DNA from 4 places in the Pandoraea norimbergensis genome. Region 2 is predicted to be linked to each of the others. Evidence: predicted binding sites of a transcription regulator. Region 2 holds the regulator's gene; each other region holds the start of a gene.
The links. Region 2 encodes LexA, which represses DNA repair genes until DNA is damaged. Its sites were predicted from a motif close to ACTGTATNNNNATACAGT; they were not measured.
Positions count from the first base shown of each region.

Region 1: a site for LexA is predicted at 2,571-2,588, ahead of AT302_RS05430 (DUF2471 family protein). Genes of this name have one in related genera too.
Region 3: a site for LexA is predicted at 4,476-4,493, ahead of AT302_RS01775 (ATP-dependent helicase). Genes of this name have one in related genera too.
Region 4: a site for LexA is predicted at 3,460-3,477, ahead of AT302_RS17250 (PA0069 family radical SAM protein). Genes of this name have one in related genera too.

Region 1 covers NZ_CP013480.3:1,212,307-1,218,226, reverse strand. The annotation lists gene AT302_RS05445 (DUF4019 domain-containing protein) at 1-385, opposite strand, end outside; gene AT302_RS05440 (GGDEF domain-containing protein) at 508-1,686, shown strand; gene AT302_RS05435 (glutathione S-transferase C-terminal domain-containing protein) at 1,761-2,468, opposite strand; gene AT302_RS05430 (DUF2471 family protein) at 2,618-3,151, shown strand; gene AT302_RS05425 (exonuclease domain-containing protein) at 3,139-4,953, shown strand; gene AT302_RS05420 (LysR family transcriptional regulator) at 5,296-5,920, shown strand, end outside.
Region 2 covers NZ_CP013480.3:3,376,841-3,382,760, reverse strand. The annotation lists gene typA (translational GTPase TypA) at 1-489, shown strand, start outside; gene AT302_RS14675 (enoyl-CoA hydratase/isomerase family protein) at 681-1,802, shown strand; gene AT302_RS14670 (hypothetical protein) at 1,813-2,241, opposite strand; gene lexA (transcriptional repressor LexA) at 2,415-3,068, opposite strand; gene AT302_RS14660 (sulfate ABC transporter substrate-binding protein) at 3,327-4,358, shown strand; gene cysT (sulfate ABC transporter permease subunit CysT) at 4,389-5,252, shown strand; gene cysW (sulfate ABC transporter permease subunit CysW) at 5,273-5,920, shown strand, end outside.
Region 3 covers NZ_CP013480.3:407,068-412,987, forward strand. The annotation lists gene AT302_RS01750 (catalase) at 1-486, shown strand, start outside; gene AT302_RS01755 (Clp protease/crotonase-like domain-containing protein) at 582-1,130, opposite strand; gene AT302_RS01760 (restriction endonuclease) at 1,127-1,702, opposite strand; fluoride riboswitch at 1,869-1,947, shown strand; gene AT302_RS01765 (voltage-gated chloride channel family protein) at 2,095-3,432, shown strand; gene AT302_RS01770 (DUF72 domain-containing protein) at 3,418-4,431, opposite strand; gene AT302_RS01775 (ATP-dependent helicase) at 4,556-5,920, shown strand, end outside.
Region 4 covers NZ_CP013480.3:3,930,225-3,936,144, reverse strand. The annotation lists gene ald (alanine dehydrogenase) at 1-195, opposite strand, end outside; gene AT302_RS17260 (D-amino acid dehydrogenase) at 370-1,656, opposite strand; gene AT302_RS17255 (Lrp/AsnC ligand binding domain-containing protein) at 1,761-2,249, shown strand; gene AT302_RS17250 (PA0069 family radical SAM protein) at 2,271-3,392, opposite strand; gene AT302_RS17245 (Rossmann-like and DUF2520 domain-containing protein) at 3,566-4,507, opposite strand; gene AT302_RS17240 (TM2 domain-containing protein) at 4,535-4,984, opposite strand; gene AT302_RS17235 (META and DUF4377 domain-containing protein) at 4,994-5,797, opposite strand.

The sequences.
Region 1 (5,920 bases), 2.2 Mb from region 2:
GCCCCGGAATAGCGCGCGTGAACACCGCGTCCGCCACCTTGCGTGACTTCACTTTGCCCAGCGGTGCGCGCGCGGCACTCAGACTCTGCGCCCAGGCGTCGGCCGGCAACGAGCGTTGAAACACGGCTGCCGCCTGTTCCCAGCTTTGTTCTGCGCGATTGATATCCACTAGTCCGAGCCAGAGATTCGCGGCTTCGAGTGCCGGTTTCACATCGCGGTTGATGTCGCTTGCCGGGGCACTCACGCCGCTGGCCGGCGTCGCAAACAGCGGCGGCTGGGCCGATCGCCGTGTCATCGGCTCCTGCGCCTGCACCGCGGCTGCGCTAAGACCGGCGGCCACGGCAAGCGTGAATGTCAGGAAACGGTGAAGGCGGGACATCGACATGACAAAAGCTCCAGAAGATAGACGGTAAACCTTAACCCGGCCATTCTACTGGTGTGTAACGCGCACAGCGTCGTACATTACAATGCACTACACATGCCCGCCTCCCCCCGCCGGCCTTCCCCATGTTGACGACGTCTCTGCTCGCGATCACTGCCCTGCTCAGCTTCATGATGTTGCTGATCATCGGCTCGCTGGTACGCTCGCGCGTCGCGGGAGTGCGCGAGTGGTGCTGGGCCAATGTCGCCGTGCTCATCTCGTTGCCACTGTTCGCCTTGCGTGGCCACGTCCCCGACTTCCTCTCGATTCCCGTTGCCAACGTCATGCTTGGCGGTGGCCTGCTGCTCTATTACGCCGGTTGTGCCCGCTACCTCGGCCAGTCACCGCACTGGCCGGTGCTCGGCGCGTCGCTCGGCGTGTTGGCCGGGTCCATGTTGTTCTGGTTCTACGGCAGCGAGAACACACAGTTGCGGGTGGTCATTGTCTCGGCATATCACGCGGTGGTCCTGCTCGCCACGGCTGTGCTCATCATGCGGCACATCCCGCCACGGCGGCATCCCTATAACTATTGGCTCACGGCGGGACTCGCCACGGCATTTGCCATCGGGCACATCGTGCGGGGTGCCGTGTTCGGCTGGGCCCCCGCGCCCGGCCCCGAGCTGATGGGCGCGTCGACGTTCAACGCCGTCATGCTCACCATCGGTGCCGTGGTCATGCCAGCGATGACCATGGGTTCCGTCATGATGATTCACGACGCCATGCTGGCCACAGCGGAAGAAGCCGCCAATCGCGACTATCTGACCGGGGCGCTCTCGCGCAAGCATTTCGATCTGCTTGCCCGGCAGGAGATGGCCCGGGCGCTATCGCACGGCTGGCCGTTGTCGATCGTGGTCATCGACCTCGACCACTTCAAGCAGATCAACGACACCTACGGCCACGCGGGCGGCGACACCGTGCTGCGCGAGTTCGTCAAACTGGTACGAGACGGTTTGCGTGAGGGCGATATCTTCGGGCGGCTCGGCGGCGAGGAGTTTGCCGTGCTGTTACCCGGCACCGATACGGCCGGCGCCATTCGCATTGCCGAGCGCCTGCGCGCGCAGGTGAGCCGTCATCTCGTGGCGGGGCCGTTCGGCGTCTGTCACTACACGCTGAGTGGCGGTGTCGCGACCTGGCACGAGCACGAAACTCTGGAAGCGCTGTGCATGCGGGCCGACCGGGCGCTGTATGCCGCGAAGATCTCCGGGCGCAATCTCGTGCTCTCCGATGTACTGTCGAGCGACGAGACGGCGTCGGAAGCGGGTTGAGGCGTTAAGCGGTTAAGACCGGATCGAATGTCGACGTGCCGACGTGACTTGATGCGGGTTGGCCGCAACCGGCGTCAGTTGACGATATCCGGGAAGAACTCACGACGCATGCGCGCGACGTATTCCGTGAGGTTCGGGTGATTGTCGATCTCGTCACGCAGCAGATGCTTGAACTGCGGCGCCATCGCGCTCGCGATGAACGCAAATGCCGTGGCATCCGCGCCGCAAGGCGAATTTCCGAAGAAATACGGTTTGTCGCCGAGCAGTTGGGCCGCGGCCTGAGCGCCACGGGCGAGCAACTGCTGCTGCTCCTCGGGCGAATAGCGCTGCGTGCCCTGACCTTGCAACGTCGTGCGGATTTTGCGGCGGATGAACGCCTCGGCCACCGGGCGCACCGGCCATGGGATCGACTTGAAGTACGACGCCGGGCCCTTGGCAAAATTCTCGTCGTCACACCAGCGCGCCTGCACTACATACCAATAGAAGTGATCCTCCAGCGCCTTCTCGAACATCCAGGCCGCGCCGCGCTGCTCGGGCGTGAGGCTGGCGTCGAAGTCGAACCCGTACTTTCGTTCGATGTGCAGGCGAATCAATGTCGAGTCCGGCACGATCTGTCCGTCGTCGTCGATGAACGGCAGCTTGCCTTTGGGGGCGCGCCGGAAGCCGCCACGGTCCGTCTGATAAGGCAGCCCGGCCAGCTTGAGCAGCATCTGCGCTTTGATGACGAACGGGCTGGCATCGGGCAGTCCGAATGCCGGACCAAAGGTGTACAGGGTCAACATCGTGGCCAAACTCCTGCGCAAAAAGGGGATGAAGAAGGTTGGCGCAGAGTATTACATGAGTGCACGCCCCGGCGAACAATGTCGCGTCCACGTCACTCGCGCACTGTGGTTTTATACAGTATCATGTACCCCAATCGAGGAACCTTCTCATGGAAACAATCGACTGGGATCAACTGGCGCTGAGCGCCGCCGAGCGGGATCTTGCGGGCATCGTTCGCGAGATTGCCGCGCGTTATGCGCAGCATCACCGCACGCTCACGGGCGAGTTGTCCGCGCTTGCCGAGGCGAATGAAGCCGCTGGTGCTGCCACAACGGCCGCCGATGCCGCCAATACCGCCAATACCGTCATGGCGCTCGACTGGCGCACGCTCGTGGCCATCGCCGATGAAGCCGAGGCGGATATCGGACTGCATGCGCGCCACGAGGCGTGGGTACTCGCGCACGTGTTGCGCTTGCCGGGCGACGAAGCCCTGCGTCGCGCGGGCGAGTTGCCTGCGCTCGACGCCAACGTCGACCTGCATTGGCCCGACGCGCCGACACCGGCCGTGTTCCGTGCCATCGTGGCCGCATTCGCCGGCGACGATAGCCATGAAGACACCGCGAATTTTGCTGCGGCTAAAGGCATCAAGTCCGCCCAGCGTTCGTCATCGCCCCACGCCGGTGGCCCGGCATGCTCGGCCTGAATCACGGCGAAGGCAGCATGGACGCAGCGCGCACGTTGGATACGTCCGACACAATGGACACGTTCAACACTTTGGACATATCTGACCCGACGGATGCCGGCAGTGCATCCAGCGATGGCGGTTTCGCGCCGGTCGATCCGGACGAGCTCGCCCGGTCGCTGTCCGCACCGATGGTGTTCGTCGATCTTGAAACCACCGGCGGCAATGCGTTGTCCGACCGCATCACCGAGATCGGCGTGGTCGAGGTCGGGCCAAATGGCATCGAGCAATGGAGTACGTTGCTCGACCCCGCCGAATCGATTCCTCCCTTCATCCAGCAACTGACCGGCATCACCAACGAGATGGTGCGGGGTCAGCCTTCGTTCGACACGCTGGCGCAAGGGCTGGCCGAGCGGCTGCATGGCAAGTTGTTCGTCGCCCACAACGCCCGCTTCGATTACGGCTTTCTCAAGAATGAATTCCGTCGCGCCGGCATCCCGTTTCAGGCCGACGTGCTGTGTACCGTGCGACTGTCGCGTCTGTTGTTCCCGGCCGCCGCGCGTCACGGACTCGACGCGCTGATTGCACGCTTCGGCCTCGAACCGTTGGGCCGCCACCGCGCGCTCGCCGATGCCGATCTGCTTTGGCAGTTCTGGCAAAAGCTGCACACGCTTTATCAACCGGCGTTAATCGACCAAGCGGTACAGCGTGTGACCAAACGCGCCAGCCAGCCGCCACAGTTGCCTGACGAAGCCATCGACGCCCTGCCGGACGCGCCCGGTGTCTATCTGTTCTATGGCGAAGGCGATACGTTGCTCTATGTCGGCAAGAGCGTGGACATTCGCGCGCGCGTGCGTTCGCACTTCTCGAGCGACCATCAGGTCGCCAAAGACTTACGGATCTCGCAGGAAATTCGCCGCGTGGAAGCGCGGCGCACGGCGGGCGAACTCGGCGCATTGCTGCTCGAGTCGCAACTCGTCAAACAATTGCAGCCGATTCATAACCGGATGCTGCGCCGCTCGGCCAGTCTCTATAGCTGGCAGATGGATGCGCAGAGCGACACGCCACAACTGGTGAACGCCCGCACCGTGGACTTTGCCAGTGCAGGCACGCTCTACGGCACGTTCTCATCACGCAACCGGGCAGAAATGGCATTGCGTTCGCTCGCCGACGAACATCGGCTTTGCTGTGCCCAGCTCGGGCTGGAGAAAAGCGAAGCGGGCCGTCCCTGCTTCGGCTATCAGGTCAAACGCTGCGACGGCGTGTGTACCGGTGCCGCGCCACTGGCCCCGCACACGGCGCGCTTGCGCGAAGCGCTCGCCACCCTGCAATTGCAGACGTGGCCCTACGATGGCCCGATTGCCATTGAAGAGCGCCGTGCGACTACCGATGGCGCCGTGGATGATGCCGACGGCCCCGACGTCGAGTATCACGTGATCGATCGCTGGCAGTACCTCGGGAGCGTGCGCTCGCAAGACGCGCTGAATGATCTGATCGATGGCATGCCACCGGTGACCGGTTTCGATCCGGATATCTACCGCCTGCTCGGGCGACGTTTGGCAGCGTCGGCACAAGCCACTGAACCGGCATTAGAACCCTCCGATACCGCTTCGCCCCCCGCCGGCGGCAACGTACCCGCACCGTCGCGACGCCCGTCGGCCCCGTTAGTGATCATTCACCTCACGCGGCCGGCATTTCGCCTGAGTCCTGTCGAACCACCGCAAGACGTTGCCACCAAGCGAAAGGGTGTGGCGTTGTTGCGTCGCCGGTTGCCGCGTCCGGAAGATCCGGCGCAGCGCCGCCTCCCCTTCGACGCGGAATAAATCCCCTCTCGCCGTATCGATACGGAACGCACCGGCCACCCGCTGGCCGGGCGTCACCGCCTGCGTGCGCACTGACAGCGCCGCCTCCCAAGCCCTCGCACCGCCCCTCCCATTTATTTCCGCATAGCCGTCACCTAGGCAAAACCCTCCTTTGCACCGTACGGCATGAGCATATAAATATTAAGTATTTGCAAGACGCATGCTGATGGCCGAAGAATACGCAATTCGAATACAACAAGAATTGCCGTTTTTGCGGCCTCGGCGACGTCGATGACCGGACAGCGCGCACCGCACCTTGTGCCGTAGCGCCCCGCCCAACGCCGTCCCACCCCACCGAGCACGATGGAATTACGCCAACTCGAAGCCTTCGCGGCGGTCATGTCGACCGGTAGCATCACTGCTGCCGGACGCCTGCTCGGACGCTCGCAGCCCGCCATCACCCGGATGATTCAGGAACTGGAAGCCGAAATCGGCTACGCCCTGTTCACCCGCAGCGGCCCGCGCGTCACGCCGACCGAACAAGGCTTTTTGCTCTTCGAAGACGTCGAGCACGTGCTCGCCGGGTTGCAACAAATTCGCGCCCGCGCCGACGAGATCGCCCGGGGCCAGACCCGGCCGCTGCATATTGCGGCGACCTCGGCGCTTGCCGCCGGCCTCGTACCCGCCGCCCTCGCGTTGCCCGGATTCGCGCGCGACAGCGTCCAGATCCAGATGCGCAGCACCTCGCCCGAGCAAGTCGTGCACGCCGTACTGACGGGTGCCGCCGACATCGGCGTGACCAGCCTGCCGCTCGAACATCGCGGCATCGTCGTGCACTGGATCGGCGAGTCGGCTTGCGTCGCCGCCGTGCGCCGCGACGACCCGCTTGCCGCTTACGACCGCCTGCCGCTGGCCGAGTGCGTAGGCCGGCGCATCATCACGATGCAAAACCCCTACCGGCTGCGCCGCCGTCTCGATCAGGCGTTCA
Region 2 (5,920 bases):
CCGGCCCGTGGCCTGATCGGCTTCCAGGGTGACTTCCTGTCGATGACCCGTGGTACGGGCCTGATGAGCCACATCTTCGATGCTTACGCACCGCTCAAGGATGGCTCGCTGGGTGAGCGTCGTAACGGCGTGCTGATCTCGCAAGACGACGGCGCTGCCGTGGCCTACGCACTGTGGAAGCTGCAAGATCGCGGCCGCATGTTCGTGTCGCCGGGCGATGCCCTGTACGAAGGCATGATCATCGGTATTCACAGCCGTGATAACGACCTCGTGGTCAACCCGATCAAGGGCAAGCAGCTCACGAACGTGCGTGCGTCGGGTACCGACGAAGCCGTGCGTCTGGTGCCGCCGATCGCGATGAACCTCGAATACGCGGTGGAATTCATCGACGACGACGAACTGGTTGAAGTCACGCCGAAGACGATTCGTCTGCGCAAGCGTTACCTCAAGGAACACGAACGTAAGCGCGCTTCGCGCGACGCGTCGTAAGGTAGTCGCCGGCGATAGGGTCGGCAGCCAGTGGGCGTTGCCCGTCCGGTTGCCGATGCCAGTCTGTTGGAAAGAAAGCCGGTGCTCAGCGCCGGCTTTTTTTATTTGCCATGCGCATGCAGGTTTGACGCACCCCGCTGACTTCGCCTACGTTTGCACTCAACATTACCCCCTCGACCTAACTATCCGACATGACTGAGTTTGTCCGCACTGAGATTCGTGGCCGTATTGGTTTCATCACGCTCGCACGCCCGAAGGCACTTAACGCGCTCTCGCACGACATGATTCGTGCGATCGCCAGCGCTTTGCACGTCTGGCGAGACGATCCCCAAGTGCTGGGCGTCGTGTTGCAAGGGGAGGGCGAGAAGGGCCTGTGTGCGGGTGGCGACATCCGCTATTTCCATGAAGTTGTCAGCCGGGGCGGTGAAGCGACGGCGGGCATCATGGACTTCTTCACGGACGAATACACGCTCAACTACACCATCGCGACGTATCCGAAGCCTTACATCGCGTTGATGGATGGCGTGGTGATGGGCGGCGGTATGGGGATCTCGCAAGGCGCGGCGTTGCGCATCGTCACGGAAGCCACGCGCATGGCGATGCCGGAAACGGCCATCGGCCTCTTCCCCGATGTCGGCGGCGGGTTCTTCCTCGCGAATCTTGCGGGGCATCTTGGTGAGTATCTCGGCATGACGGGCACGGTGTTCGGTGCCGTCGACGCCTGCGAGATCGGTCTGGCCGACGTGGTGATGCCGCGTGCGTCGCTGTCGGTGCTATGCGAGCAACTGGCAACCGGTGACTGGCAAGATAGCGACGCCGTGCTGAATGCGGCCCGCAATTTCGCGCGTGAAAGTCTGCCGCCGGCGGGGCTGGCTCAGGGCAAACTCGCCGCGCTGCGCGACGTCATCGATGCGCACTTCGGTCATGCCGACGCCACGGCAATTCTGCATTCGCTGGCGCGTGAAGCGCGTTGCGAATATGCCGGCTGGGCCCAGGAAACCGAGGACCTGTTGCGCAACAAACGCTCGCCGCTGATGGTGTGCGTCACGCTGGAGCAAGTGCGGCGTGCTCGCAAATTGTCACTGGCGGAAGACCTGCGGGAAGAATGGCTGATGATGCGCTGCGTCTTCAATCTGGACGGGCGCACCGGGGCCGAAGGCGTTGAGGGCATTCGCGCCCTCGTGGTCGATAAGGACCACGCACCGCGCTGGCAACACGCCCGCATCGAAGACGTCAAACCGGTAGATGTTGCCCGGTTCTTCGATGGCGAGCGTCGCGGTGCCGATCACCCGCTGGCAACGCTGGGCGAATAAAAGGCGTCGCTTACACCGCCGCCTGACAAAACTGCTCGCCGACAGCTTGATCGAGTTTGCGGCAGATATCGGCGATGCTGCCGACCATCACGATATGCGAGACGTCACGATAGACGCGCACATCGACGCGCCCGTCGTCATGCGCCTCGCGCCGTGTCTGCAATTCACGCACATTGCGCGATGCCTTGACCGCTTGTGCGGCAGGGCAGGCACGGCGTGCCGCCGAGCTGACAACTGAAGCGATAGCGCGGGGCAGGGCGGTAGTGCGGGCACGCGCCGGGACCGTGTAAGAACGTGCGACGGCCGGTGCGGCCGCGAACGGTCCGGACAGGGCCGACAAGCCATACACCGCAGAAAGACGCGCCTGCGCTGAGGCGGTGGCCGAGCGAATGCGCGGTTGACCGAGGGACGTGCGCAGCAAACCAAAGAGTCGAGCCATGATGCGTTTCCTTCTTCCAATAGCGGTTGGAGAGAGGTGTCCTGTCGCATCGCTTCACAAATCGCAGGCGCAGCAGGGCACGGGCGCCGGACCCAGCCCGGCGCAAATCAGCGTTACTTGATCGTCAGGGAATGGCGCGCGATGTGAAGTCGTTGCGCGCCTTTGGCTTGCGCCTAGAGATCGTTATTGCGAATCAGGCCGACCGCGATCCCTTCCAGCGCAAAATCGCCACTGCCTTCGTTGACGTTGATGTTCTCGAAGTCAGGGTTCTCGGCAATCAGCTCCACGCCGCCCTTCACGCGGTGGAAGCGCTTGACCGTGACGTCGTCGCCGATACGCGCCACGACGATTTGTCCTTCGCGTGCATCTGCGGCTTTCTGCACGGCCAGCAGATCGCCGTCGAGAATGCCGGCATCGCGCATCGACATCCCGCGCACTTTCAGCAGGTAATCGGGCTGGCGCGCAAACATGTTCGGATCGCACTGGAAATTGCGTTCGATATGCTCCTGCGCCAGAATCGGGCTGCCTGCGGCCACGCGCCCGACGAGCGGCAGCGACAGTTGCATCAGCCCCATATGCGGCAGCGTGAATTGATGCACGCCGCCCGCCTCATCGAGACGTTTGAGCCGGATGCCGCGCGATTGCCCGGCGGAAAGCTCGATCACACCCTTGCGCGCCAGCGCCCGCAGATGTTCCTCGGCCGCATTGGCCGAAGAGAAGCCCAGTTCGGCGGCAATTTCTGCGCGTGTCGGCGGGAAGCCGGTGCGCTCAATGGCCTGGCGAACCAGTTCGTAGACCTGCTGTTGACGTGCGGTAAGTTTGATCATGGCATCACTGTATGGAAGCACAGGTGGCTGTATTTTTATACAGTGTTTCCAAAAGCGCAAGCGAAAACTTCAAGTACTTCATGAACTTCGCCGTCAAATGACGCGATTTCTGCCGCAAACCGGTGCCCCTCATCCCTCAGCACAAAATCTCTAATCCTTATTCCGGTATAAACAAAAGCCAAAATATTATTTTTAATTATTTAGCCGCCCCCCTAGACTGGCCTCCTACCACACGAAAGCAAAAAAGGAGCGAAAGTCATGAGCATTGCAGCACGGGGTTCGAAAGCTAAGAAACTGGCGACCGCACTGGGCGCTATCGCACTGTCCGTCGGCATGACGGTACAGGCACAAGCGGCAAGCTTTTCGCTGCTCAACGTGTCGTACGACCCGACGCGTGAGCTTTATGCCGATTACAACAAGGCTTTCGAAGCCCATTACAAACAGACCACGGGTGACACGGTCACGCTGAAGGCCTCGCACGGCGGTTCGGGCAAACAAGCCCGTACGGTGCTCGATGGCGCACCGGCCGACGTGGTCACGCTGGGTATTTCTGCCGACATCGACGAGCTGGCGCAAACCGGTCTGGTGAACAAGGACTGGCAGAAACGCCTGCCGGACAACGCCACGCCGTACACGTCGACCATCGTGCTGCTCGTGCGCAAGGGCAACCCCAAGAACATCAAGGACTGGGACGATCTGGCCAAGCCGGGCATCAGCGTCGTGACGCCGAACCCGAAGACGTCGGCCGGCGCCCGCTGGAACTACCTCGCCGCATGGCTGTTCGCGCTCAAGGCACCGGGCGGTAACGAGCAGAAGGCGCAGGACTTCGTCAAGGCGATCTACAAGAACGTGGGCGTGCTCGACTCGGGCGCACGCGGTGCGACGACGACCTTCGTCGAACGCGGCATCGGCGACGTGCTGATCGCCTGGGAAAACGAAGCGCTGTTGTCGGTGAAGGACCTCGGTCCGGACAAGTTCGACATCGTCGTGCCGTCATCGTCGATTCTGACCGAGCCGCCGGTGGCCGTGGTCGACAAGAACGTCGACAAGCATGGCACGCGCAAGGTGGCTGAAGCCTACCTGCAATGGCTGTACTCGCCGCAAGGGCAGGAGATTGCCGCGAAGCACTTCTACCGCCCGCGTTCGCCGGAAATCGCCAAGAAGTACGCGTCGCAGTATCCGAAGTTGAAGCTGTACACGGTGGACGCCGATCTCGGCGGCTGGACCAAGACGCAGGCCAAGCACTTCGCTGACGGCGGCATCTTCGATCAGATCTACACCAAGAAGTAATTCAGAAAAAAAGAACGAAGGGGACCAACGATGAGTACCGCACTGTTTCCAATCTGGCGTAAGCCGAGTGCATTGCCGGGCTTCGGCCTGACGATGGGCTACACCGTGGCGTACCTGAGTCTGGTCGTGCTGGTGCCGTTGCTGATGGTCTTCATCAAGGCAAGCTCGCTCGATTGGGCGAGTTTTGTCACCGCCGTGAGTTCGCCGCGCGTGCTGGCGTCGTATCGCCTCACGTTCGGCATCTCGCTCGCGGCGGCACTCCTGAACGCTGTCTTCGGTTTCATTCTGGCGTGGGTGCTGGTGCGCTACACGTTCCCCGGCAAGCGCATCGTCGACGCGCTGGTCGATCTGCCGTTCGCGTTGCCGACGTCGGTCGCGGGCATCGTGCTTGCCGCCATCTACGCCCCGAATGGCTGGATTGGCCGCTGGTTCGAGCCGCTGGGCATCAAGATCGCGTTCACGCCGCTGGGCATTTTCGTTGCACTCACGTTCATCGGCCTGCCGTTCGTGGTGCGCACGCTGCAACCGGTGCTCGAAGAGTTCGAGCGCGAGCAGGAAGAAGCGGCGGCCTGTCTGGGCGCTTCGCGCTGGCAGACCGTGCGTCACGTGATTCTGCCGGCGGTGTTGCCGGCGCTGCTGACCGGCTTCGCACTGGCGTTTGCCCGCGCGGTCGGTGAGTACGGTTCGGTCATCTTTATCGCGGGCAACATTCCGATGGTCTCGGAAATCACCTCGCTGCTGATCGTCACCAAGCTCGAACAGTTCGACTACGCAGGCGCTGCGGCACTGGCCGTCGTCATGCTCGTGATCTCGTTCGTGCTGCTGCTCCTCATCAATACCCTGCAATGGTGGCTGCAACGCCGTCATTCGGGCCGGCGCGCCAGCGGCGCGTGATTCCAGAGAAAGATTCGATCATGTCTGATTCGCTAACTCTCCCGGCCGCCGCTGCGCACGTGCCGAAAGTGCGCAGCACCGATCCGACCGACGAGCCCAAGCTCGTCAAGGTCGTGTTGATCGGTCTGGCGCTGCTGTTTTTTGCGTTGTTTCTGGTGTTGCCGCTCGCGTCGGTGTTTGTCACCGCGCTGGGCAAAGGCATTGGTGCGTATTGGGACGGTATGACCAACGACGATGCGCTCTCGGCTATCCGTCTCACGTTGTTGATTGCCGTGATTGCCGTGCCCGTGAATCTGGTGTTCGGTGTGGCGGCGTCGTGGGCGATTGCGCGCTTCGACTTCAAAGGCAAGAGTGTGCTGACCACGCTCATCGACCTGCCGTTCTCGGTCTCGCCGGTGATCGCGGGGATGACGTTCCTGCTGATCTTTGGCCGTCAGGGCCCGCTGTGGGACTGGCTCGACGCGAACAACCTGCGCATCGTATTCGCGCTGCCGGGGTTGGTGCTCGCCACCATCTTCGTGACGTTCCCGTTTGTCGCCCGCGAGCTGATCCCGCTGATGCAGGCGCAGGGCAGCGAAGAGGAAGAGGCAGCGCGCGTGCTGGGCGCCAGCGGCTGGCAGGTGTTCACGCGGGTGACACTGCCGAAGATCAAATGGGGCCTGTTGTAC
Region 3 (5,920 bases), 3.0 Mb from region 2:
TTGTCGCCGGACAAGATGCTGCTGGGCCGCGCGTTTGCGTACAACGATGCGCAGCGCAATCGCATCGGCACGAACTTCCATCAACTGCCGGTCAACCGCCCGAAGGTGCCCGTGCAGTCGTACATGTTCGACGGGCATATGGCGTTCGAACATAGTGGCAATGCGCCGACGTACGTGCCGAACAGCGGCGGACGTCCGTACGCCGATCAGACCGGCGCGGCGGAAGACGGTTGGGAGTCGGACGGCGACATGGTGCGCAACGCCTACACGCTGCACAAGGAAGACGACGATTTCTCGCAACCGGGAAATCTGGTGCGCAACGTGTTTGACGACGCCGCACGGGCACGTCTCGTCGAGACAGTGTCGGGCGCGTTACTCGCGGGCGTGCGAAGCCCGGTGCTGGAACGTGCGTTCGACTACTGGAAGCAGATCGACGCCGATGTGGGCGCGCGTATCGAGAAAGCAGTGAAGAGCGCGAAGAAGTAATTGAAGTATTAAGCGCGAAGGTAAGCGCCCCGGCAACCCCGGGGCGCTTACGGAGCGATAGCGGCGGGTGGCGATGCGTGGCATCGTCCCCGCCGTTAGTGTTTTGTACAGGCACAGGTCGGGTTTTTTGCGTCTAGCGCGGCGATACCTTCCAACACGTCTTGTCCGGTCGGTGTGGCCCGCAGCAGGTCGATCGTCGTCGGGTCGAAGCGCTCGGTAATCCGGGCCATCGTTGTGCCGGCCACCTGGATCGCGCGTACCGGATCGTAGGTACCCATCACGCGCAGGACCTCCGTCGCTCGCGCACCGAACACCGCATCGACAATTTCCGGCGTCTCGAACAGCATGACTTCGAGCGTCGGCGCGACAATCCGGACTTCGCAACGACTCTCTGAGGCATACGCCCACAAGGTCTGCTCAGCACTACCCAGTTGGGCGCTGATCAGATCGGGATACACGCTGAATGCATTGCGGATCAGAATTGTGGGCGCAGCAAATTGCGAGAGCGTGCGTCGTGTGCAAGGTACTGCATCCCACATCCCATGGGACGTAAAGAACCAAGACGAACGCACGACATCACTGGGCAACCAGGCTTGCAGAAGCGTGAAGGCGTCTCGTGATGGACATACGATGCTACGTTTCATACGAGTAGGTCCTTGTGTTGATTTTTATCGTAATGCGTCGCGTGCTCCAGGCACGCTTGATACTTCGCCCGCATCAGATGCGAGAAGTCGCGCTGTAGTACGCATTTTTCGATGTCCTTGCCCGTCCAGCACAAGATCGTCTGCGGCTTGGTGAAATTGACCATGGTGATGGCGGCATCGGTGAAGTCGCCGCTGGTGAATAGGCAGCCGATCATCGCCGAAGGTCGGCGAGCCAACTGGCTGCGCAGTTTCGCAATGGGCGTGAAGTCGACGTGATGCTTGGTGCGCCGCCGGGCATCCGAATGGTCCTTGCACTCGATCAATGCCGCGATACCTGCGACATACACGACGCCGTCGATTTGCTCGACGTTCACCGTATCCAGCAAATCCACCCGATACGGCCACCGAACCTGCGCGCCGCTCAACTCGAAGCCTTTGAGCACCAGATATTCCAGCGCCTTGCCCGGGTCCCAGTCCGGGGTGGCGCACGTCATCACGCCATGCCATAGCTGTGCGATGTCGGTCCAGTCGTAGCGACTCACCCGATCGGTGTATTGCGTGTCTGCGGTCATGCCAACCTCCGTCGATCCGTTGCCGATTCTAGAGGCGGTTATGCAGGCAAAACGGCAATAGGTCGATATATCGGAAAGTCCTGATGGGCTATGGCATTCCAGCCCATGAAACGGGGCAAAAGTGTCACGCATTGTGAGTGCCCTCGCTTCCTGATAGCATGGCGACAGCTTCAACGGAGATGGCATACCTCCGGCGTTCGTTTCGCAAACCGCCCCGCCACGGGGCTGATGATGCCTGCAAGATCCTGGTGTGCCGGGAGGTTGCGGGCTATGCGTGCGGACGGTCTTCGCGTCTCATTCCTCCGTGTTTCTTCCCAGCTTCCCCCGGTAATGTCCAGGCGATTCGTCGATGGCATCGGCCCGTCCGATGCGTTGCCCTGTGTGCGCACACCATGAAGATGTTTGACCATTCCCCTTTGCGCGAGCTGGCCGATGTGCTGCCGCGCGCCGCACGCGCGAGTGCTTTGGCCGCGCTTGTCGGCGTGATGGCCGGTAGCGCCAGCGCGCTGCTGCTCGTCGCACTCGAGATCGTGACCGACACGCGTGTCCTGCATCCGTGGCTGCTCTGGTTGCTGCCCATCGCGGGCTTCGCCGTGGGCTGGCTGTACCTGCGGCTCGGCGCGAGCGTGGAGGCCGGCAACAACCTGCTGATCGACGAGATTCACGACCCTCGCCGTGTCGTACCACTGCGTATGGCGCCGCTGGTGCTGGCCGGTACCGTCATCACTCATCTGTTCGGCGGCTCGGCGGGCCGTGAAGGCACGGCGGTGCAGATGGGCGGCGCGTTGGCCGATCAACTCACGCACGTCTTCCGGCTCTCCGGCGAGCAACGGCGCGTGTTGTTGATGTCGGGGATCGCGGCGGGCTTTGCCTCGGTGTTCGGTACACCGCTTGCCGGGGCCGTATTCGGGCTGGAAGTGCTTGCGATTGGCCGCTTGCGCTACGACGCCCTGTTGCCGTGCCTCGTTGCCGCGCTCGTCGGTGACGCAGTGACGCGCGCCTGGGGCGTGCATCACACGGCGTATGCCATCGCGCCGCAACTGTTCAGCGCGTCGATGTCATTGGCCGGGGCCATGAGCGCGGCTGTCGCGGGTGTGGCCTGCGGTCTCGTCGGGATGGGCTTCGCGCAGGCAACGCACGCCATGTCGGCGTTCATGAAACGACGCATCACCTACGCACCGCTGCGTCCGGTCGTGGGTGGGGTGTTGGTCGCCGTCGCGGCGACCACACTCGGCACGCCGCAGTATCTCGGCCTCGGCATTCCGACCATCGTCGATGCTTTTCACACGACGCTGCCGTGGTACGACTTCCTCGGCAAATCGCTATTTACCGTGGTGACGCTGGGCTCGGGCTTCAAGGGCGGCGAAGTCACACCGCTGTTCTACATCGGTGCGACGCTGGGCAATGCGCTCTCCCATGTGCTCACGCTGCCCGCCGCCGTGCTTGCTGGTGTTGGCTTCGTGGCGGTGTTCGCCGGGGCAGCGAATACGCCGATTGCGTCGACGCTGATGGCCATCGAGATCTTCGGCCCGCAAATCGGCGGGTATGCCGCCATCGCCTGCGTGCTGGCGTACCTCTGCTCGGGACACACGGGCATCTACAAATCGCAGCGCCTCGGACACGGCAAGCACGGTGTTGTGCCCGAAGGGGCGCGTCTGGCCGATCTGCCAGCATGGCGTGAGGCGCAGCGTTTGCGCTCGCAGATCAACGACGATTCATCGCCAAGGTGACGTGCCGTCCGGATTGAGAGCATCCCATTCGTCGTCGGCATCGGTGGTGTACAGCGTGATATCGCCGCGTGCCAGCCCCGCAATCGTGCGTTGGAACGCCGCTGCGTTGCGCATGCCCTGATCTTCGTGATTGGTGTTGAAGAGCACGTGCGTGTCGTCGGCCTTCGCGGCAATACGCGCCACGCGTGCCGAAATGTTGGTCAATTCGCTCGCGCTGTACTCGTAGACGAATCGGCCCGATGACGCGGAGAGGCCGCGCCGGTTCCAAGCCGCCGCATTGCGGCCGTGCAGACGCACGACGCAAAGGTCGTCGCGAGTCGTCGCCCAGACGGCAGGCACGGTGTTTTCGAATTCGGTGGGGCTGTCGACGATGGTGTGAGCGGCACCCGTCTCGCGCAGCATCGCCAGCGTGGCGGCTTCGCGCGAGGGCGTGTCGAACCAGCTGCGATGCCGAAACTCGATCGCGTGGCGCTCGCCGTCGAGCCGTCTGGCGGTGTCGAAGACGAGTGCGCGCCCAGCGCGGTCGTTTTTCACGCGCGGCGAGAACTGAAAATGGATGGCGGTCAGTTGTCCGCTCTGGCGCAGCGGCTCGATGGCTTCCAGATACCGTCGCCAAAGCTCATCCCGTAGCTCGGCGGGGAGGTTGGCTGAGACGTCGGCGTCGACGTTAGCATCGACAGAACCCAACGGCCGGTCGTGAGGCGAACCCAGCGCAGCCGCAATATCCGCGGGCAGGGCACTGACGGGGGTCGAGTGCCCGGTGAACGCGCGGAAGGCCTTGATGTGAAAGCGAAACGATGGCGGCGTGCGTTGCGTCCAGCGCCACGCCATGCCCGCGTCAGGCAGGTGGTAGTAGCTGCTGTCGACTTCCACCAGATCGAAACGCGACGCGTAGTGGCGCAGCCGCGCTTCGGGCGTGGCGACGCCCGGCGGGTAAAAGCGCCCGCAGGCAATGAGTGTCCGGTCGGTCCAGGACGATGTGCCGACACGCAATGTCATGACTCGAAACCCTGTGACTCGATGAGCGTCGATGCGATCGTTATAATGTATAAATATACAGTAGTCGGTGCGACCGTCGCGCCCACTCACTGACTCGCCGACCCTCCAGCCACCCTTGTCTTGCATGTCAGATAAGTCGATTTCAGCGCCGATTCCAACCGCCCGCGACCCGTGGGCCGAACTCAACGACCGCCAGCGCGAAGCCGTCGACTACGGCGTGGGCGACGACGGCGCGCCCGGCGGGCCGTTGCTGGTCATCGCAGGCGCCGGCTCGGGCAAGACCAGCACGCTTGCGCATCGCGTGGCCAACCTGATCGCGCGGGGCGCCGACCCCAATCGCCTCCTGTTGCTGACGTTCTCCCGGCGCGCTGCCGGGGAGATGGAGCGCCGCGCCGGCGCCGTGCTGCAAAAGGTGCTCGGGCTGGCGTCATCGCAACCGCCATCGCTGCCGTGGGCGGGCACGTTCCACGCCGTCGGCGCACGGTTGTTGCGCGACTTCGCAACGCGCATCGGGCTTTCGGAAGCCTTCACCATTCACGACCGCAGCGACGCGGAGGACCTGCTCGGCCTGTCGCGGCACGAACTGGGCTTCTCGGCCACGCAGTCCCGCTTTCCGCTGAAAGGCACCTGCCTGTCGATTTACTCGCGAGCCGTGAATAGTCAGGCGCCGCTCGCTGAGGTGCTGGCGAAACACTTCCCGTGGTGCGCGCAGTGGGAAGCGCAATTGAAGACGTTGTTCGGCGCTTACGTCGATGCCAAGCAGTCGCAGCACGTGCTCGACTACGACGACCTGCTGCTGTACTGGGCCGAGATGATGACCGCCCCCGAACTGGCGCGCGAGCTTGGGGCGCGCTTCGATCATGTGCTGGTCGACGAGTATCAGGACACTAACCGGCTTCAGGCGCAGATTCTGCTCGCGATAAAGCCGGACGGACGCGGTCTTACGGTTGTCGGTGACGATGCCCAATCGATCTATGCGTTTCGTGCCGCCACCATTCGCAACATCCTCGACTTCCCGGGCCAGTTTGTCGAGCCGGCGCATGTGATCACGCTAGAGCGCAACTACCGTTCGACACAGCCCATTCTCGATGCATCGAATGCGGTGATCGCCGAATCGACTGAGCGTTACGCCAAAGCGCTCTGGACGGATCGTCAGTCGACGCAGTTGCCGCAGTTGGTCAACGTCAGCGATGAGTCCGGTCAGGCGCGTTGGGTCGCCGATCAGGTGCTCGAACAACGCGAGACCGGCACGAAGTTGAAACAGCAGGCTGTGCTTTTTCGCACGGGCAGTCACAGTGCCGCGCTCGAACTCGAACTCACGCGGCGCAACATTCCGTTCGTGAAGTTCGGTGGCTTGAAGTTTCTAGAAGCGGCGCACGTCAAGGACATGCTCTCGATTTTGCGTTGGGCGCATAACCCGGCGAGCCGTCTGTCGGGCTTTCGTGTGGCGCAGCTCATTCCCGGCATCGGGCCCGTGAGTGCCACGCGC
Region 4 (5,920 bases), 550 kb from region 2:
GAAGACGTCGACGGCATTGGCAGCGATTCGCGCCCCGGCAGCAGCGTAGACCGTATCGTCCATGCCGATGCCTGCACCGGCTTGCGTCTCGATCCATACCTCGTGCCCGCGTGCCACGACTTCGCGTACGGCTGCGGGCGTCATGCCTACGCGGTATTCGTGGTTCTTGATCTCCTTCGGTACGCCGATCTTCATGATGTGTCTCCTGTTGTGATGTGACGGCAAAAAAACGCGATCGAATCAGTCATCAGGCGGGGCGGGCGCGGCATCGAGGTGTCGCGTCTCATCGCATGGCCCGCATCGATCACACCCTTGCGATCCATGTGAGCCCCCAAACAAAAACGGCACCCGAAGGTGCCGTTCGATGCATCAGGCGAAGGCCGGTTGGGCCTGCGCTTCCGGCGCGCCACTGTAGCGCGCCACCGACAGATCGTCGGACAAAACGGCCGGCCGGCGGCCCGACATCAGATCGGCCAGCAACTGGCCGGAGCCGCACGACATCGTCCAGCCCAGCGTGCCATGCCCCGTATTCAGGAACAGATTGCGCAGCGCCGTGGCGCCGACAATCGGCGTGCCGTCCGGCGTCATCGGACGCAGGCCGGTCCAGAACGACGCTTCCGCCGTGTTGCCCGCGCCCGGATACAGATCGTTGACGACCATTTCGAGCGTGGCGCGGCGTGCCGGGTTGAGTGCCTTGTTGTAGCCCACGACTTCGGCCATGCCGCCGACGCGAATGCGATCGTCGAAACGCGTGACGGCGATCTTGTAGGTTTCGTCCAGCACGGTCGAGACCGGTGCGCGTTCGGCATCGACGATCGGCACGGTGATCGAATAGCCCTTGAGCGGATAGACCGGAATGTCGACGATGCCACGCAGGAACGGCGTCGAGTAAGAACCGAGCGCCACAACGTAGGCGTCGGCGCGCTGCATCATGCCGGCGCACACCACGCCTTCGATCTTGTCGCCGACCACGTGCAGGCCGTCGATCGGCATGTCGTAGCGGAATTTCACGCCGAGCGCTTCGGCCATCGTGGCCAGACGCGTCGTGAAGAGCTGGCAATCGCCGGTCTCGTCGTTCGGCAGGCGCAGGCCGCCCGTGAGTTTGTGCGCCACAGCAGCGAGGGCCGGTTCGGCGCTGGCGAGGGCCGTGCGATCGAGCAGTTCGAACGGCACGCCGGCTTCTTCCAGCACGGCGATGTCACGTGCGGCATTGGCGAGTTGTTCGTCGGTACGGAACAGTTGCAGCGTGCCGGCTTGACGGCCTTCATACGCGATACCCGTCTCGGCGCGCAGGGCGCGGAAGCAGTCGCGGCTGTATTCCGCAATGCGCACCATGCGTTCCTTGTTGACGGTGTAACGCTCCGGCGTGCAGTTGCGCAGCATCTGATAGAGCCACTTCAACTGCGAGAGCGAGCCGTCCGGACGAATCGCCAACGGGGCGTGCTTCTGGAACAGCCACTTGATCGCCTTGGTCGGAATACCCGGTGCTGCCCACGGTGAGGCGTAGCCCGGCGAAATCTGGCCGGCGTTGCCGAAGCTGGTCTCGAGCGCCGGGCCAACCTGGCGATCAAGCACCGTGACGTCGTGCCCGGCCTTTGCCAGGTAGTAGGCGCTGGTAACGCCGATGACGCCGCTGCCGAGAACGATGACCTTCATTGCGTGGACTCCTGTAAATCCGTAGTTATGCAGTAATTAATGGCATGCTATTCTCGGATAGCTAGGTTTAGTTAATGAATATCGGTTGAATACAGGAAAAAATCATGCGAATGCAGCAGCAATCGATTCGGACGCTGGACCGGCTTGACCGGCGCATCCTCACATTGCTTCAGCAAGACGGCCGAATGTCGATGAAAGACCTGTCGGAACAGGTGGGGCTGTCGATCACGCCATGCATCGAGCGGGTGAAGCGCATGGAGCGCGACGGGGTGATCATGGGCTACTTCGCGCGCGTGAATCCGGCGGCGCTGGGCGCGGCGCTGCTGGTCTTCGTCGAGATCACGCTCGATCACAAATCGGGGAACATGTTCGACCAGTTTCGACGCGAAGTGCTGCGTATTCCCGAGGTCATGGAGTGTCATCTCATCTCGGGCGACTTCGACTATCTGATCAAAGCGCGCATTCGCGAAATGTCGGAATACCGGAAATTGCTTGGCGACATCCTGCTGCAATTGCCGGGCGCCGTGCAGTCGAAGAGTTACGTCGTGATGGAAGAAATCAAAGAGACGCTCACGGTCAACGTCGAAGAGTGAAAGCGTGAGCGGTACGGCTGCTTAAAAAAGCGGCATTTGCGGGTTGGCCGTCGCGCTTGGGGTGTCGGCCGACGGCACAGGGAGATCCGGCACCTTGAAGTGGTCGTTGCGAAGCGGCGGGCGCGCCTGATTGAGCCCGAGCTTGCGGGCTGCCAGAAGAAAGCGTTGCCGGATGAGTTCGGCATGCAGCCCGGTCCCGCGCATTCGCGTGCCGAACTCCGCACTGTTGTGTTTGCCGTCACGTACCTGCTCGATCAGGCTCATCACGTGGCGGGCGCGCATCGGATAGTTCACCTCCAGCCATTCGACGAAAACGTCGTGCACCTCGCGCGGCAAGCGCAGCATGGTGTACCCGGCGTACGTGGCCCCGGCCTCAGCGGCCGTCGTCAATACCCGCTCGATATCGAAATCGGTCAGCGCCGGCACGATCGGCGCGACGATCACGCCCGTTGGGATGCCGGCCTGCGTGAGCTTGTGAATAGCTTCGATGCGTTTCGGGGGCGTGTTGGCCCGCGGCTCCATCTTGCGGGCGATGTCGGCGTCGAGCGTTCCCACTGAAATGAATACGCGCGCGAGCCCGCGTTGCGCCATGCGCGACAGGATGTCAATGTCGCGCGTCACGAGTGCCGATTTCGTCGTAATGCCGACCGGGTGCCCGAAACGCTCCAGGACTTCAAGCACGCTGCGCGTAATCCGGTACTCGCGCTCGATCGGCTGATACGGATCGGTGTTCGCGCCGAGCGCCAGCAACGCCGGTTGATAACCTCGTTTGCGCAGTTCGGCGTCGAGCCGCTCGGCGGCGTTGGTCTTGGCATACAGCCGCGTCTCGAAGTCGAGCCCCGGCGAGAGCCCAAGATAGGCATGGGTCGGCCGCGCGAAACAGTACGTGCAGCCGTGTTCGCAGCCGCGATACGGGTTGATGGAGCGGTCGAAGGGAATGTCGGACGACGTGTTCCGCGAGATGATCGTGCGGGCTGTTTCCAGCGCGACCTGCGTAACGAACTTGACCTCGGTTTCATGGGCCATGTCCGATTCATGGCGGGTCTCGTCCGCTTCTCGCCGGAACTCGGAAAAGCGCGATTCCAGGTTGGCGACAGCGCCTCGGCCTCGGCGGGCCGGGGGCGGCGCGAATGAAGAAGCCATGGCCAGTCTCCTTGCGTGCAATCCGGATTCCGTTTGACGGGAATCCATAGGGAATGCTTGTCATTATACTGTGTTTTTATACAGTATTTGGTGGGGAGGCAAAGATGACTAACGGCGGATGGGGTGGGACGCTAATGGTCGACTGGGCGCAGGCGTGGGCCAGTTGGATGAGGCTATGGTGTGTCTTTGGGGGCAACCGGCGAGACCGGTGGCACGTAGGGGGCGATGGCGCGCGCGATCGCGTCGAGCGCATCGTTGTCCGCGTTGGGGCGCTGCCGCGCAAGCCGGATCGCACGCTGCGTCAGCAACGAGTACAGCGTGGCGTGATTGCCGCCCATACTGGCGAGCGCCTCGGTGTGCCGGGTCACGATCCCGGCATCGCCGCGCGAGACAGGGCCTGCAAGTGCCCCCGAAAGCCCACGCTCCCGTGCGGCGTTGAGAGTGCCCATGACGAGCGGCCACATCGCTTCTTTGGCATCGTTCTCCGGCATGCCGATGGCCCGCCAGAGTTCAGTCGCTTCTTCCAGCAAACAGAGCAGGAAGCTCGCTGCGTAGTTGGCGCCCGCGTGATATCGCATGCGTTCCCCGGCCGGAATCTCCAGCGGTCGGCAGCCAATGGCGTTGGCCAGTGCGCGCAGGGTCGTCGCGAACGCGGGTTCGGCTTCAATGGTGATGGCGCTGCCGGCCATGCGTGTGGCGTCGTCGGCGAGCCCGGCAAAAAGGAACAGCGGATGGAAGCCGCCGATTTGCGCACCGTGTTTCGCTGCGGGCCGCAGCAACTCGACTTCCGAGGCGCCGCTGCAATGCACGAGGGCTTGGTTGTCGGCGGGCGAGAGAGTCGCCGCGCAGGACGCAAGCGCGTCGTCGGGCACCGTCAGGAAAACGAGGTCAGCGTGATCGAAAACACCATTCATGCCACGCGCGTCGTCGACCGCGATGGCGGTGCACTGCGGGAATTGGGAGGCAAGGGCTTGCGCGGTGCCGGAGCTGCGACTCGCGATAGCGGTCACTTCGTATCCCGAACGCGACGCCGCGACCGACAAGGCTTTCGCAACACGGCCAGCGCCGATGAAACCCAGCGTCGGCCGTCGATCGTTCGGGATGAGGGGGCTCACAGTGCTCACGCGCAGAAGGGGATGTGGTTACTGCGACAGGCGGTTGGGCGTGTCGTGCGTCTCGAAGTACGTCTGAAACGCGACGGCAAAACCCACCATCATCAGCATCGCGCCAACGAAGAGCGACACGCTCACGATGATGACCGCAGTCCAGCCCGAGCGCGACCGCTTGGTCGCGTTGGGGTTGAACTGTTGGTCCCAGCGCTCATCCGGGCGAAGTCCGTAGACGATGGCCGAGAGAAACGCCGAGAACAGGGAGATGGCTCCCAGAATCGTCAGCACCCAGCCTGCGGTGGAACCGAGATCGCTCGTCACCAACAAACCCCACCCCGCCACGCCGCAGGCCGAGCCTACGATGTGCGCCCAGCCAAACGGGTCGCGCAGGCCATACAGATAGAAGCGGTGCAGACCGAGTGTGCCGAACAGCATCGCCAGACCGGCGGTCAGGGTTTTGGATTTATAGGTGAGAGCGCTCATCAGGGACGGTTATCGGGTGGGCGTTTGACGAATGACTTCGACCAGCGTCCAGCGCATGCTCGAAGCGTCGGCGGGCGGGTTGTCGACAGGCTCGCCGTGAATTTTCACGCGGTATTCTACGCCGGGCTTCCAGTCGAAGCCATCGATGTGCGCGTACCAGAGTTCCCACGGGGCTTTACCGGAATCGTCAGCAGTGCGCACGCGAAGGCACTTGCGTGGCCCAACGCCGACACAGTCCGCCATTTGCGAGTCGACGTCGAGTACGCGATCTTCCGTTTTGGTCGTGCCGGTGGCACCGGCAACCGGGCGATTGAGCAAGGTCTGCGATGCATATGTCAGCGTCTCGCCACCCGGTGCACTCAGGATCAGTTGGGTGTCGCGGCGCTCGAAGCGCGCGACACGCGGCAACGTTTTGAGATAGCGGTCTTCAAACGCCATCGAGTCCGGGCAAGCCATGCGCGTCGCTGCCGGGGCTTTCAGGCTCACCTGTCCGTTGGCCGGGCCGACCGTGTACTGGCCGAAAATGCGATTGCATCCCCCGGTGCCGGAGAACGCACCCTTGTCGTTGAACGTGAGATTGATCACGCGGCCTTCCGGCAGGCTCGGAATGTCATTGGCGCCTTCCCAACGGACCAACTGCCAGGTGCCGAGGATATCGGCCGGGGTTGTCGCAGCCGCTGTCGCGTTGCTGTCGCCGGCTGCCGCTGGGGTGGCGCCGCCGCCTGAGGGGGCGGCACAGCCGGCCAGCATTGCGGCAGGCACGAGCAACATGGCGACATATGAGGCGAATGAGGAGGGTAGGCGTTGGGTCATGATTTTGAATAGGCGGAGTGAGGGAGAGGGCAGGGACGGCGCAAGTGTCGCGCGGGGCACGAGGTGAAACGCCCGGGCGGTGCCGTGAATACCATGGGATGTTGACAGATAGTGGTCGGGGTC